DNA from 2 places in the Lysinibacillus fusiformis genome. Region 1 is predicted to be linked to the other one. Evidence: a T-box and tRNA genes for the amino acid it is inferred to sense, from the RefSeq annotation. Region 1 holds a T-box; the other holds one or more tRNA genes.
What was found. The T-box of region 1 lies ahead of trpS (tryptophan--tRNA ligase). A T-box ahead of a tRNA ligase gene usually reads a tRNA of that ligase, here a tRNA-Trp.
Positions count from the first base shown of each region.

Region 1 (7,632 bases):
AGCATGTATGGTTCAGGAACAACTCGGAGCAGTGAATGCTGCAGCGATGGATCAAGCAGCAGCATGTGCAGGATTTATATATAGCTTAGTGACAGCAAAGCATTTTGTTGAGGCAAATGCTTATAAATATGTCTTAGTAGTAGGTGTAGAAAAGCTGTCGAAAGTCGTTGATTGGGAAGATCGTAATACAGCTGTATTATTTGGCGATGGTGCTAGTGCAGCTATCGTTGGGCCAGTATCTGAAGGTAGAGGTATTTTATCATTCGAACTTGGTGCAGACGGTACAGGCGGAAAGAATCTTTACTTATCGAAGCAAGACACAATTGCGATGAATGGTCGTGAAGTGTTTAAGTTTGCTGTGCGTCAAATGGGTGAATCGGCTGTTAATGTATTAGAAAAAGCGGGATTAACAAAAGAAGATGTTGATTTTTTAGTGCCGCATCAGGCAAATATACGAATTATGGAATCTGCTCGTGAACGATTAGAGCTACCACCAGAAAAAATGTCAAAAACGATTCATAAATACGGAAATACTTCAGCAGCATCTATTGGGATTTCCTTGGTAGATGAGCTCGAAGCAGGTAAGATTAAAGAGGATGATTTATTAGTCCTTGTAGGTTTTGGTGGCGGCTTAACATGGGGTGCCGTAGCCATGAGATGGGGAAAATAAGTAGGAAAAATGCTTGAGGGGAGTAAGACAATGAGTAAACGACGAGTAGTAATTACAGGAATTGGCGCAGTTACACCACTAGGAAATAGCATCGAAGAAACATGGGCAAACATTAAAGCTGGTAAATCTGGCATAGGTGAGCTGACACGTTTAAATAAAGATCTTTTTGCAGCAAAAATCGCAGCAGAAGTGAAGGACTTCGATATTGAAAAATATATTGATCGTAAAGAAGCACGTAAAATGGATCGTTTCACACAATACGCATTAGCTGCTTCCATTATGGCTATGGAAGATGCACAGCTAACAATTGATGAAGAGCTAGCTCCACGTGCAGGTGTATGGATTGGCTCTGGTATCGGTGGAATGGAAACATATGAACAACAATTTTTAACATTCCAAGAGCGTGGTGCAAGACGTGTTAGTCCATTCTTTATTCCAATGATGATTCCTGATATGGCTTCGGGCCAAGTTTCTATTCACTTTGGTGCAAAGGGAATTAACTCTTGCTCTGTAACGGCATGTGCTTCGGGTACAAACTCTATAGGGGATGCCTTTAAAGTAATTGAACGTGGGGATGCAGATGTAATGATTTCGGGTGGTGCTGAATCACCAATCGTAACAATGGCTGTGGCAGGCTTCTGTGCCAATACAGCTTTATCATTAAATCAAGACCCACAAGCAGCATGTCGCCCATTCGATAAAAACCGCGATGGCTTTATTATCGGAGAAGGTGCAGGTATCGTTATTTTAGAAGAATATGAACATGCAAAAGCTCGTGGTGCCAAAATCTATGCTGAAGTTTTAGGTTATGGTGCAACAGGTGATGCACATCACATTACGGCTCCAGCTCCAGAGGGTGAAGGTGCAGCACGTGCGATGACGCAAGCGTTAACAGATGGTGGCGTAGAGCCATCACAAGTTGATTATATTAATGCTCATGGTACGAGTACGCCATACAATGATTTATTTGAAACACAAGCTGTTAAAACTGCTTTTGGTGAGCATGCGTATAAGCTTGCAATGAGCTCTACAAAATCGATGACGGGTCACTTATTAGGAGCAGCTGGTGGTGTGGAAGCGATTTTCACAGCATTAGCCCTTAAAGAAGGGATTTTACCTCCTACAATCAATTTAAAAGATTCTGATCCTGAATGTGATTTAGATTATGTTCCAAACGAAGCAAGAGAGGCAAGTATTCAATACGCAATGAGTAATTCTCTTGGTTTTGGTGGTCACAACGCAAGTCTTCTATTCAAAAAATATGAAGCCTAATATGTAAACATAAAAAACGTCAGCCGAATTTAAATGGCTGACGTCTTTTTTTATAGTTTTGTGAATAAATGATAAGTAAGAAGAAATAGAAAGGATGCCACTACGATGTTTCGTCTCTTTTTATTTTTAGTAAGTTATGGCTTAATGATCCTCTCAGTAGGGAATCTCATATTGTATTTAAATTACCGCACACTAGGTTATTCATGGAAGGTTGTTTTCAAGTTTATTTTTCAAACAACAGAATTTTATATGGCGGTAGGAGCCTGTATTATCATCTGTGCAGTTGTGCTTGATCTAGGCTTTGATCGATCCTCAGACAAGCCGTAAGTTTAGCGACGTGCGCGACCAAGACCCATGGCATCTTCCATACGTTTTAATGTAGCACTAGCAATCGCATTCGCCTTTTCAGCACCTTCATCTAGAATGACATCTAATTCGGATGATTCTACTAGATGATAGAATTTTTCTTGAATAGGTGTTAGGTGTTCAATCACTGCTGTTGCTACACCTTGCTTGAATCCACCATATCCAATTCCCTCATATTTTTTGACTAAATCTTCAATCGCTATACCTGAAATAGCCGATTCGATTGTCAATAAATTTGAAACGCCTGGTTTATTTTCCACATCAAATGCAACGATACCGTCAGAGTCTGTAACGGCTGATTTAATTTTTTTCTCAATTTCTTTCGCCGTATCTAATAAACGGATTGTCGCTTTCGTATTTGGATCTGATTTACTCATTTTCTTTGTTGGCTCTTGTAAGGATTTAATACGAGCGCCTGCTTTTGGTAGTTGAATTTCTGGAATCGTTAAAACATCACCAAAGCGTTTGTTAAAGCGTTCTGCTAGGTCACGAGTCAGTTCGATATGCTGCTTCTGATCATCGCCGACAGGAACAATATTTGTGTTATAAAGTAGTATGTCTGCAGCCATTAAAGGTGGGTATGTTAAAAGAGCAGCAGATACGCTTTCTTTACCGTGTGATTTTTCTTTAAATTGTGTCATGCGTTCTAGCTCTCCGATAGACGCAACACATTGTAACATCCATCCTGCCTGAGCATGCGCTGGCACCTCTGATTGGATGAATAACGTAGATTTTTTAGGGTCAATGCCCGTAGCAATATAGGTAGCAGCTAGCTTACGAATACTTTCTCGTAATTCTTTAGGGTCCTGTGCAACAGTTATGGCATGTTGATCAACGATACAATAAACCGCATTTCCTTCATCTTGTAGTGCAGGGAATTGCTTGAATGCTCCTAAATAGTTCCCTAAAGTTACGATACCTGTAGGCTGTACGCCAGAAAAAATAGTTGTCATTAAAATTTCCTCCTCGAATTCAAATTCTGTGACAATTGTCAGCAGCGTTACCTTCATCTTTCAATCTGTTTGATGAAGACAAAAAAACATCATGCGTCCTCATTAGATTTTTTCTAATGAAGGGACGAATGATGTTTGAATCCGCGGTACCACCCAGCTTGCCTAAAAAGGCCACTCAGCTTCGTAACGTGAAGGGACGAGCTTTGCTATTAGCTTTAAGAAGCGTTCACAAAGCTAACTCGGAAGTCCATTCCACATGCCTCCACGATCTGTTTGCAGCAACCACAGACTCTCTATACGTGAATTAGCATATGTACTACTCTTCGTCAGCGTTTTTCTCAATTTAAATTGTTCAAATTGATTTGATTGCAAAGAATTATATTATAAAGATTTCTTTATGTAAAGTCAGACTTTTGACGGTGTTTTTTTTCGAGAAAAAATTATATGCTTTTTTTGTTATGTAATTTTGTTATAAATATAAATTTTTTTATTAAAATATTGTTGAGGTGTACACGTCGAATTGACAATTTTCTCGTTTATTTTTCTTAAATGAGAACAAGTAAGATAGATGTTTGGATGTTTAAAATGCTTGAAAAGTGGGAATGGTAGTAGTAGCACATAAGTTTGAAGAAAATACACTACATTAAAAAGCTGTATAAATAGACAGAATATTTAGGGATAGGTTCAGACTTTTTTTATTGGAACTATATTCAAATACAGCGGAGTACTGTATAATGGTACTGTGTATTTTACATTACATTAATTCTAATTTAACACACTGGTTCTGGTTTATAGATAATGATTCGAAATGAAAGGATGTGTCAGAATGATCGTAACCCTATTTACATCACCAAGTTGTACCTCTTGTCGTAAAGCGAAAGCTTGGTTAGAGGAGCACGAAATTCCATATACAGAACGTAATATATTTTCTGAACCGCTCAGCATTAGTGAAATAAAAAAAATTTTACGTATGACAGAAGACGGAACTGATGAAATTATTTCTACTCGTTCAAAAATATTCCAAAAATTAAATGTGGATGTTGAAAGTTTACCATTACAACGTTTATATGAATTAATTCAGGAATATCCTGGCTTATTACGTAGACCAATCATTTTAGATGAAAAACGTCTACAGGTTGGCTACAATGAAGATGAAATTCGTCGTTTCTTACCTCGAAAAGTTCGAGCATATCAATTACAAGAAGCGCAACGAATGGTGAATTAAACCTTTCTATTCTGAATAATATATGTAATAGATGTTACAGATGTGGAATGCATGTTGTGACATCTTTTTTTTATGTTTTACTTCTGTAAAACCTTCTATATGAAGTATAATAATTAATAGGGAAAAGTCATATATTTCCGTAAAAGTATGTTAAACTTGATTTAAGTTAAATAGTTTACTACAATTTCAATAATTCAAATATCTTCTGTGAAACGGTGTATATCCTTTTCATTTTATGACAGAACAGCATACAATAGAGTTAGAGACAACTGTGAATACAAAAATTCATGTTTACGGTTACTCGATGGTTTTACTGTAGTGTGGTCAAAGGTTGAAAAACAAATGCAGTATGAAGGTTAAAAACAAAGAATAAAAGCATACTAATGAAACAAAACTGTTTTTCGACATATGACAGTGAAGGGAGATGAGGTCTAGTGGACATCGAACGTGTAAATGAAAATACACTCAAGCTCTTTATTACGTACAATGATATAGAGGATCGCGGCTATAGTCGTGAAGAAATTTGGTACAATCGAGCAAAGGGTGAGCAACTTTTTTGGGATATGATTGATGAAGTAAACACGGAGGATTATTTTGATGTAGAGGGTCCGATTTGGATTCATATCAATGCATCTGAAGTTGGCTTAGAAATCATTGTCACACGTGCACATATTTTAAAAGACGGTGAAACATTAGATGGTCATTCGAATTTTGATGAACACAAAGATATGTTTGCACCATTCGATGAAGTTGGAGAGGATCTTCTTAGCCAACTAACTCAATTTGGTGACATGGATGAGTCAGAATTATTTATGGATACAGACATTTATGTTTATAAATTTAAAGATATTGATGAGTTAATCCCTGTCGCAAAACGAATGACAGACGAATTAGTGGATTCCTCATTATTCAAATATGAAAATTGGTACTATCTAGTTGTTGATTTCGGAAACGCAGATGAGGATTTAAATCGTCATGATAGAAATGCAGTTATCAAGGAATTTTTAACACCATCTAATTTTACAATTCATCGTCTAGAGGAGTACGGTGAAAAAATTATGGAATTCAATTGCTTTGAAACAGTTCGAAAATACTTTGCATAAGCAATGAATCACCTAATTATTTTAGACTGTAGTGAAACTCGTAAAAGAATCGAGTTTTGCTACAGTCCTTTTTTATGCGTTCAACATCATGGATTTTTGAATAAGGTCGCATTTTTAAAATTTCAAGAAAAAACGGCTTTATTTTTGTTCGTGCAACCCAATTCTATTATAGTTGGCTAAAAAGGAGCTGATTATATGCTTATTGCCTATAACAATCAACAGCAGCTATTTCTCCCATATCAATATACGAGGAAAGCTTTACAGCGATATAGGCGGCAGATGAAATTTTTTTGTCCTCAATGTTTGGAACAAGTTCAATTGAAAATAGGTAACTATAATATTCCCCACTTTGCCCACTTCACTAAAAATCAATGTTCACAGCTATTCGCAGAAGGTGAATCTAAACTACATTTACAAGGTAAAATGCAATTATATGAGTGGTTCAAAAAAAATGGACATCAGGTGGAACTAGAGCCATTTTTAAAGCAGCTTTCTCAGCGCCCTGATTTGCTCGTTACAATCGATGAGGGGCATTTCGCAGTTGAATTTCAATGTAGCACAATCTCTCATGAAAAATGGCATCAACGAACAATGGGCTATGAAAAAAACGATATACAAGCAATTTGGCTTTTTCAAACTCCTCAAAGCAAAGAAGCAATCAACGGCATCAGAAAAATTAGAATCTCCCCATTGCTGCAAAAAGCATTTATAACAACGACAACAGATTTGCCTTATTTACTGACGTACAACGCGGTGACAGCCCATTTTATTTATTGGACGAATCTTCTTCATGTTCACGGGCATACTTTCATAGGCAAAGTACAAAAAATTCCGGTCAATCAACAGCATTTTCCTTTTTATATACCAAAGCGTATTACCAAAGAAGAATTTCAAAGCTATTGGCAGCTCTATAAACAGACTTGTAGGCAATTTGCGTATAGTCGTCTTTTACATAATAAGAAGGGGGCACAAGATCCATTTTTACGCAATTGCTATGAATTAAATCTTTCTCTTACTGCTATGCCGCCATACATTGGTATTCCAGTGCAAGAAGGAGCGTCTATCTCTTTATTCACGAGTGAATGGCAAACGATGCTGTTGTATTTTAGTAAACAATTAGGGTGTCAACCATTTGAATTAACCAAGCATCAGATTAAAAATTTTTTATGTCAGCATCAGCTAGAAATAACCGAACAAGCAGTAAGAGCTATTCAAAATTATGGACAACTTCTTCAGCGAATGAATCATGAAGATGGTTCACTAGATAATTGTGAGCAAGTCTATGTACATTTATTTGCAATTGCCACAATATACTGAGAAAATATGAGAGTAAAAGGAAAAAAGCACATATAAAGGGGGCTGGCATACATGGCTAGTAACAGTAATCAGGTTTTGGTTAGAAAAGAAGTACCAGAAGAATTAACATGGCGTTTAGAGGATATCTTCGCAACAGATGCAGCTTGGGAAGAGGAATTGAAGGAGGTTGCAGAGCTTGCTAAACAAGCACCTAGCTATGCAGGTACTTTAAATAATGGGGCAGAGGCATTATTAGCAGCTTTGCAGTATCATGATCATATATATGAACGTGCAATGAAGCTCTACACATATGCTCATATGCGCTATGATCAAGATACGACAAATAGCTTTTATCAAGATATGAACAGCCGTATTCAAACATTGGCAACGAGTATCTCAGCTGGCCTTTCCTATTTAACGCCAGAAATTTTATCATTAAGTGAAGAAACGATTGAAGGCTACTTAACAGAAAATCAAGACCTACAACTATATAAGCAATCATTAAAAGAAATTACGATGGCACGTCCACATGTATTACCAGCCGAACAGGAGGCATTGCTAGCGCAAATGTCTGAGGTAACAGGTACAGCTTCGAATACATTCAGCATGTTAAACAATGCGGATATGGTTTTCCCTCATGTGAAAAATGAAGAGGGGGAAGAGGTACAACTTACGCATGGTAACTATATCAAGTTTTTAGAGAGCAAGGATCGCTCAGTACGTGAAGGCGCATTTAAAGCTATGTAC
Region 1 covers NZ_CP070490.1:2,614,897-2,622,528, forward strand. Annotated here, with positions in the region: gene JTI58_RS12730 (beta-ketoacyl-ACP synthase III) at 1-670, shown strand, start outside; gene fabF (beta-ketoacyl-ACP synthase II) at 701-1,942, shown strand; gene JTI58_RS12740 (YuzI family membrane protein) at 2,048-2,269, shown strand; gene trpS (tryptophan--tRNA ligase) at 2,272-3,261, opposite strand; T-box leader at 3,379-3,600, opposite strand; gene spxA (transcriptional regulator SpxA) at 4,091-4,486, shown strand; gene mecA (adaptor protein MecA) at 4,921-5,589, shown strand; gene JTI58_RS12760 (competence protein CoiA) at 5,785-6,906, shown strand; gene pepF (oligoendopeptidase F) at 6,958-7,632, shown strand, end outside.

Region 2 (7,632 bases), 1.7 Mb from region 1:
CGGATTCGTTAAAAGTTGGTCACCACCATAACCTGTTAGGATACTATATGTATTATTGTTCACACTTGACTCTATTAAGGGAGAAATAAATTCACATGTAGGAGCAGTAGCATACGGTTCGTCAAAACGTAATATATTATTCCGAAGATCTTCATACATCAATACTGAATCATAATTTAGAAAAGTACCTTTAGAATTATATTGTTCTAATAATTCCGTTATATATGCACTTTCATCGCATTCCTTTAATTCATCAAAAACAACGCTTACCGAATTAATTTCTCCGTATCTATGCCCCAATCGTTTTGACACATTAAAAATAGTAGTTGAGTCTAAGCCACCGCTTAATAACACCGTATTTCGCTCGCTTTTCCGTACTCTCCTCAAAACTGCTTTGTTCAAAATACTTTCGAATTCTTCAATTAACGCTTCCCGATTTATAGTTGTCTCCTTCATCATCCATTTATCAGAAAATAATTCATCATAATTCACATAGTTTATTAGGTTAATTTCCTTATTTTCATAAACAAACATATTCCCACTCGGTAAACGCAAGATCTCTTTATATGGCGTTAAATAGGAATCAACAATTCCTTTTGCATTTAGATATTCTTGAAAGTAAACACCGTTCAACTCAGGTGTATTTAGATAACTTTTCAATAGAAAGATATCGCTCGCAACTACTAATTTTGTATCGGTTTTTAAATAAAAGAGCCTTTTTACCCCCAAGGTATCTCTACAGGCCATTAATGTTAAATTCTTTTTATCAAATAGAACAAATGAAAACTCGCCATCTAAACGCTTCACAAAATCCAAACCAAATGTGTTATAAAGGGAAATTAAATTAGTGAGTAATTCTTGCTCAGTCCAATCAACATTTTCATATACACCATGATTCAAAATATTGTATATCACAATGTCTCCCACTATTAACACATCATTATTTTCAAAAAACACATATGGGGTCGTATTTTGAGCATATGCTGCTTTCAAAACAAAGTTCTGTGAGGATGTGTTGAAATAATTTACTTTTGATTTACTGTTGATCTTAAGATGTCCATTTTTATCCACTTCCCCCTCCGAATTATCCATAAATTCAAACACATACCAATTCACCTAAGTTCAACTCCCTTCATATACGAGTTTGAATCTATAATCACTTTCAACGAATCAAGATTTTCCATTTCTTCAAATAGATTGTGGCCCTGATATTGAATCCAGGCATGTGCCTCTAAGGGAAATTTTTTTATCCCTATTACCATGTTTACTGGTATACCATACTTAGATTGAAGTATCTTATAACCAATTAACGTTTTGTGTATACAATCTGCTTTCCTAGGATACCAACAGCAAACTTGGTCTAAAAGAATAAACCACTCCAAAATCTCTTCAGAATTCTCCTCAGTAAAAATCTCTTTAGAACCCTCTATAGTATATTTTTTTATATAGCGTCTAAAGACTTCATTAAAACCTTTTCTCCGTATTTGGAAATCTAAAAATATTAATTCTTTGTATAAATATAAAATATTATACAAATTTAATTAAACCTCCTTTTGACAACGAATTTAAAAATCCATCTAAATCCTTTTGAATAATTAAAATATCTTCATTTGTCCTTTTAGCTATTAATTTGGAAATATCAGAGACTATTGGTGTTTTATCAAACTCTTCCCAAATAAATGAACTAAATTTATCTAGTGCGTAAATTTGATTCGTATAAATATTAATAATTAGATATTCATCCTCTTCTTTATAGGAAAGAAGATACTTTGATTTTTTTACACGCATCCCTTTTACCACTTCCTCCTCTTTTACATTGTGAACAATCCTTTAATACTGTTCCTGTATTACTACTATACACAGTCATAAGCTCTAACAGTCTCTTTACTCTTATCATCTTCTTTCTTCCACATAACCGTATTTTTTCTACTTACTCCATTACGTTTATGATTATATAAATGTAGTGGAGTAAAATGTCAACTCTTGTGCTATCGATTACATCCACATCAAGTCCATCACTCAACACATATATAAAAACTGCACCTTCTAGTTGATTGTTAACTCTCAATCAACTAGAAGATGCAACTCGTAGGGTTTTATTGGTCCATGAAAGATCTTAAAAATAGAAATCTAAAAATCAATGTATAAAAGAAAATATTCTCTCTCCACCAAAGTTCAAAAAATTATTGATGTTGAAACAGATGTCTTTGTCTTTTACCTAAAATCTATAGGATAAACCTATTCTTTTCAGGCGTCTAAAATGGCACAACCTTTATAGAAAAATATTGTAAAGATATTTATTACCCTCCAAAGCCCTGTAAAATTTGTAAAACAAATTTACCTGTTTTACATAAACATAACTGCTTAGTCTATCATAGCGAACGTTCTGACACACAATGTTTTATCACATAAAAAAACAAGAATGCTAATATAAACATTCTTGTTTTAATTATGTTTCTAATGATTCCTTTGGAGATTCAAACCCATGAGTAACTTCTACGTTAAAACTCATACTATTCTCTTCCAATGAATTTTCTATACTTTTTTTATTCTCGTTGACCTTTTCTTCAAAAAGAATCCTTCTCTTTCTAAACCTGTTGCAATTCCCCTAATATAAAAAGCTCATAAACCCTGTTATATCAAGATTTATGAGCTTTCTTAATTTTTATTAATTTGATGATACCGGTGGTCGGGGTCGAACCGACACTCCAAAGGAACACGATTTTGAGTCGTGCGCGTCTGCCAATTCCGCCACACCGGCATAATGGAGATAAAAAAAATCGGATAAACCGATTAGCAGTTAAAATATGGAGGCGGCAACCGGATTTGAACCGGTGATAAAGGTGTTGCAGACCTGTGCCTTACCACTTGGCTATGCCGCCATCATACTTGGAGCGGAAGACGAGGTTCGAACTCGCGACCCCCACCTTGGCAAGGTGGTGTTCTACCACTGAACTACTTCCGCAAAAAAATGGCTGGGGTACCTGGATTCGAACCAGGGCATGACGGAATCAAAATCCGTTGCCTTACCGCTTGGCTATACCCCAAAAGATAATTAGATAAAAATGGGGCGACTGATGGGAATCGAACCCACGAATGCCTGAACCACAATCAGGTGCGTTAACCACTTCGCCACAACCGCCATAATTACTATTTGGTATTATTCTAATTTAAAATTAAATGGGGCGACTGATGGGAATCGAACCCACGAATGCCTGAACCACAATCAGGTGCGTTAACCACTTCGCCACAACCGCCATAAAATTAAATTGGCAGGGGCAGTAGGAATCGAACCCACATCAAAGGTTTTGGAGACCTCTATTCTACCGTTAAACTATGCCCCTATTAGATTAAAACTGGTGGAGGGGGACGGATTCGAACCGCCGAACCCTAAGGAGCGGATTTACAGTCCGCCGCGTTTAGCCACTTCGCTACCCCTCCGGGAATACATGGTGCCGGCGATAGGAGTCGAACCCACGACCTACTGATTACAAGTCAGTTGCTCTACCAACTGAGCTACACCGGCAAAAAAACATGATGGGTCAGGACGGAATCGAACCGCCGACACTTAGAGCTTCAATCTAATGCTCTACCAACTGAGCTACTGACCCATGTTATTAAAATAAATGGCGGTCCCGACCGGGATCGAACCGGCGATCTCCTGCGTGACAGGCAGGCATGTTAACCGCTACACCACGGGACCATTTGGTTGCGGGGGCCGGATTTGAACCAACGACCTTCGGGTTATGAGCCCGACGAGCTACCACTGCTCCACCCCGCGATAATGATATATACTATTGTAAAAAATAATGGTGGAGGATGACGGGCTCGAACCGCCGACCCTCTGCTTGTAAGGCAGATGCTCTCCCAGCTGAGCTAATCCTCCATCTGGGTATTTAAATGGTGACCCCTACGGGATTCGAACCCGTGTTACCGCCGTGAAAGGGCGGTGTCTTAACCACTTGACCAAGGGGCCAACTATTGGAACAAATCAAAGTGCTGGCGGAGAGTAAGGGATTTGAACCCTTGAGACAGTGTTAACCGCCTACACGATTTCCAATCGTGCTCCTTCGGCCACTCGGACAACTCTCCAAGAATGGCTCCGAAGGCAGGACTCGAACCTGCGACAACCTGATTAACAGTCAGGTGCTACTACCAACTGAGCTACTTCGGAATAATTTTAGTATATAGCCTAGCGACGTCCTACTCTCACAGGGGGAAGCCCCCAACTACCATCGGCGCTAAAGAGCTTAACTTCCGTGTTCGGTATGGGAACGGGTGTGACCTCTTTGCCATCATCACTAGACTATTTGAAAGACAATACTTATTATAACATATCTTATAAAAATTACAAGTATATTATAATATTTTATTCTTTCAAAACTGGATAAACGTGCATTGAATGTTTCAAACGTTTTGGTTAAGTCCTCGATCGATTAGTATTCGTCAGCTCCATGTGTCACCACACTTCCACCTCGAACCTATCTACCTCATCGTCTTTGAGGGATCTTACTTACTTGCGTAATGGGAAATCTCATCTTGAGGGGGGCTTCATGCTTAGATGCTTTCAGCACTTATCCCGTCCACACATAGCTACCCAGCGATGCCTTTGGCAAGACAACTGGTACACCAGCGGTGTGTCCATCCCGGTCCTCTCGTACTAAGGACAGCTCCTCTCAAATTTCCTACGCCCACGACGGATAGGGACCGAACTGTCTCACGACGTTCTGAACCCAGCTCGCGTACCGCTTTAATGGGCGAACAGCCCAACCCTTGGGACCGACTACAGCCCCAGGATGCGATGAGCCGACATCGAGGTGCCAAACCTCCCCGTCGATGTGGACTCTTGGGGGAGATAAGCCTGTTATCCCCGGGGTAGCTTTTATCCGTTGAGCGATGGCCCTTCCATGCGGAACCACCGGATCACTAAGCCCGTCTTTCGACCCTGCTCGACTTGTAGGTCTCGCAGTCAAGCTCCCTTGTGCCTTTACACTCTACGAATGATTTCCAACCATTCTGAGGGAACCTTTGGGCGCCTCCGTTACCTTTTAGGAGGCGACCGCCCCAGTCAAACTGTCCGCCTGACACTGTCTCCTGCCCCGCTAAGGGGCATGGGTTAGAATTTCAATACAACCAGGGTAGTATCCCACCGACGCCTCCTTCGAAGCTGGCGCTCCGAGATCTCTGGCTCCTACCTATCCTGTACAAGTTGTACCAAAATTCAATATCAGGCTACAGTAAAGCTCCACGGGGTCTTTCCGTCCTGTCGCGGGTAACCTGCATCTTCACAGGTACTATAATTTCACCGAGTCTCTCGTTGAGACAGTGCCCAGATCGTTACGCCTTTCGTGCGGGTCGGAACTTACCCGACAAGGAATTTCGCTACCTTAGGACCGTTATAGTTACGGCCGCCGTTTACTGGGGCTTCAATTCGCAGCTTCGCTTGCGCTAACCACTCCTCTTAACCTTCCAGCACCGGGCAGGCGTCAGCCCCTATACGTCACCTTACGGTTTTGCAGAGACCTGTGTTTTTGCTAAACAGTCGCCTGGGCCTATTCACTGCGGCTCTCATGCGCTTGCACGCTCAAGAGCACCCCTTCTCCCGAAGTTACGGGGTCATTTTGCCGAGTTCCTTAACGAGAGTTCTCTCGCACACCTTAGGATTCTCTCCTCGACTACCTGTGTCGGTTTGCGGTACGGGCACCTCTCACCTCGATAGAGGCTTTTCTTGGCAGTGTGAAATCAGGAACTTCGTCCATACGGACTCGCCATCACAGCTCAACGTTACAGTGTGCGGATTTGCCTACACACACGCCTTACTGCTTGGACGCGCATATCCAACAGCGCGCTTACCCTATCCTACTGCGTCCCCCCATTTCTCAAACGGTGAGGAGGTGGTACAGGAATATCAACCTGTTGTCCATCGCCTACGCCTATCGGCCTCGGCTTAGGTCCCGACTAACCCTGAGCGGACGAGCCTTCCTCAGGAAACCTTAGTCATACGGTGGACGGGATTCTCACCCGTCTTTCGCTACTCATACCGGCATTCTCACTTCTAAGCGCTCCACCAGTCCTTCCGGTCTGACTTCAACGCACTTAGAACGCTCTCCTACCACTGACATCGTAGATGTCAATCCACAGCTTCGGTGAATCGTTTAGCCCCGATACATTTTCGGCGCAGCGTCACTCGACCAGTGAGCTATTACGCACTCTTTAAATGATGGCTGCTTCTAAGCCAACATCCTGGTTGTCTGTGCAACGCCACATCCTTTTCCACTTAACGATTACTTTGGGACCTTAGCTGGTGGTCTGGGCTGTTTCCCTTTTGACTACGGATCTTATCACTCGCAGTCTGACTCCCGTGTATAAATATCTGGCATTCGGAGTTTGTCTGAATTCGGTAAACCGGGATGGCCCCCTAGTCCAAACAGTGCTCTACCTCCAGTATTCTCATCACGAGGCTAGCCCTAAAGCTATTTCGGAGAGAACCAGCTATCTCCAAGTTCGATTGGAATTTCTCCGCTACCCACACCTCATCCCCGCACTTTTCAACGTGCGTGGGTTCGGGCCTCCAGTAAGTGTTACCTCACCTTCACCCTGGACATGGGTAGATCACCTGGTTTCGGGTCTACGACCACGTACTATTTCGCCCTATTCAGACTCGCTTTCGCTGCGGCTCCGCCTTCTAAAGCTTAACCTCGCACGTAATCGTAACTCGCCGGTTCATTCTACAAAAGGCACGCTATCACCCATTAACGGGCTCTAACTACTTGTAGGCACACGGTTTCAGGATCTCTTTCACTCCCCTTCCGGGGTGCTTTTCACCTTTCCCTCACGGTACTGGTTCACTATCGGTCACTAGGTAGTATTTAGCCTTGGGAGATGGTCCTCCCGGATTCCGACGGAATTTCACGTGTTCCGCCGTACTCAGGATCCACTCAGGAGAGAACGAACTTTCGACTACAGGGCTTTTACCTGCTCTGGCGGACCTTTCCAAGTCGCTTCATCTAACTCGCTCTTTTGTAACTCCGTATTGAGTGTCCTACAACCCCAAGAGGCAAGCCTCTTGGTTTGGGCTCTTCCCGTTTCGCTCGCCGCTACTCAGGGAATCGATTTTTCTTTCTCTTCCTCCAGGTACTTAGATGTTTCAGTTCCCTGGGTCTGCCTTCAAGACGCTATGTATTCACGTCAAGATACTACGCGATTAAACGTAGTGGGTTCCCCCATTCGGAAATCTCCGGATCAAAGCTCACTTACAGCTCCCCGAAGCATATCGGTGTTAGTGCCGTCCTTCTTCGGCTCCTAGTGCCAAGGCATTCGCCGTGCGCCCTTAATAACTTAACCTAACAGCTTTCAATACACATCGCATTTCGTTGTCAGCTTCACTCATTCAATCAGTCACGTACTTAAGTACGCTCCTTCCTTCACTCGATTGCTTCCTAGAACTGCTTGTGTCTTGAAACCTTTTAATGTTATTAAGCCTATAAAAAACTTAAAAAATAAATGTGTTTGTTACAATTTCAATGTCGTTTTATCCAGTTTTCAAAGAACAAGTTTTGAAGTGTTTCATTCAGAAAGAATGAACCTTCAAAACTGAACGCAAAACGTAATCTTACAAACCCAAGGTTTGTA
Region 2 covers NZ_CP070490.1:950,239-957,870, forward strand. Annotated here, with positions in the region: gene JTI58_RS04790 (asparagine synthase-related protein) at 1-1,116, opposite strand, end outside; gene JTI58_RS04795 (lasso peptide biosynthesis B2 protein) at 1,113-1,535, opposite strand; gene JTI58_RS04800 (PqqD family protein) at 1,528-1,788, opposite strand; tRNA gene JTI58_RS04805 (tRNA-Leu) at 2,681-2,761, opposite strand; tRNA gene JTI58_RS04810 (tRNA-Cys) at 2,809-2,882, opposite strand; tRNA gene JTI58_RS04815 (tRNA-Gly) at 2,891-2,965, opposite strand; tRNA gene JTI58_RS04820 (tRNA-Gln) at 2,973-3,047, opposite strand; tRNA gene JTI58_RS04825 (tRNA-His) at 3,067-3,142, opposite strand; tRNA gene JTI58_RS04830 (tRNA-His) at 3,182-3,257, opposite strand; tRNA gene JTI58_RS04835 (tRNA-Trp) at 3,271-3,344, opposite strand; tRNA gene JTI58_RS04840 (tRNA-Tyr) at 3,358-3,441, opposite strand; tRNA gene JTI58_RS04845 (tRNA-Thr) at 3,451-3,526, opposite strand; tRNA gene JTI58_RS04850 (tRNA-Phe) at 3,539-3,611, opposite strand; tRNA gene JTI58_RS04855 (tRNA-Asp) at 3,628-3,703, opposite strand; tRNA gene JTI58_RS04860 (tRNA-Met) at 3,707-3,781, opposite strand; tRNA gene JTI58_RS04865 (tRNA-Val) at 3,811-3,886, opposite strand; tRNA gene JTI58_RS04870 (tRNA-Glu) at 3,902-3,976, opposite strand; tRNA gene JTI58_RS04875 (tRNA-Ser) at 4,001-4,092, opposite strand; tRNA gene JTI58_RS04880 (tRNA-Asn) at 4,098-4,174, opposite strand; rRNA gene rrf (5S ribosomal RNA) at 4,191-4,306, opposite strand; rRNA gene JTI58_RS04890 (23S ribosomal RNA) at 4,417-7,344, opposite strand.
Region 2: it has a tRNA-Trp gene. The T-box ahead of trpS (tryptophan--tRNA ligase) is inferred to sense a tRNA for this amino acid. The anticodon was not compared.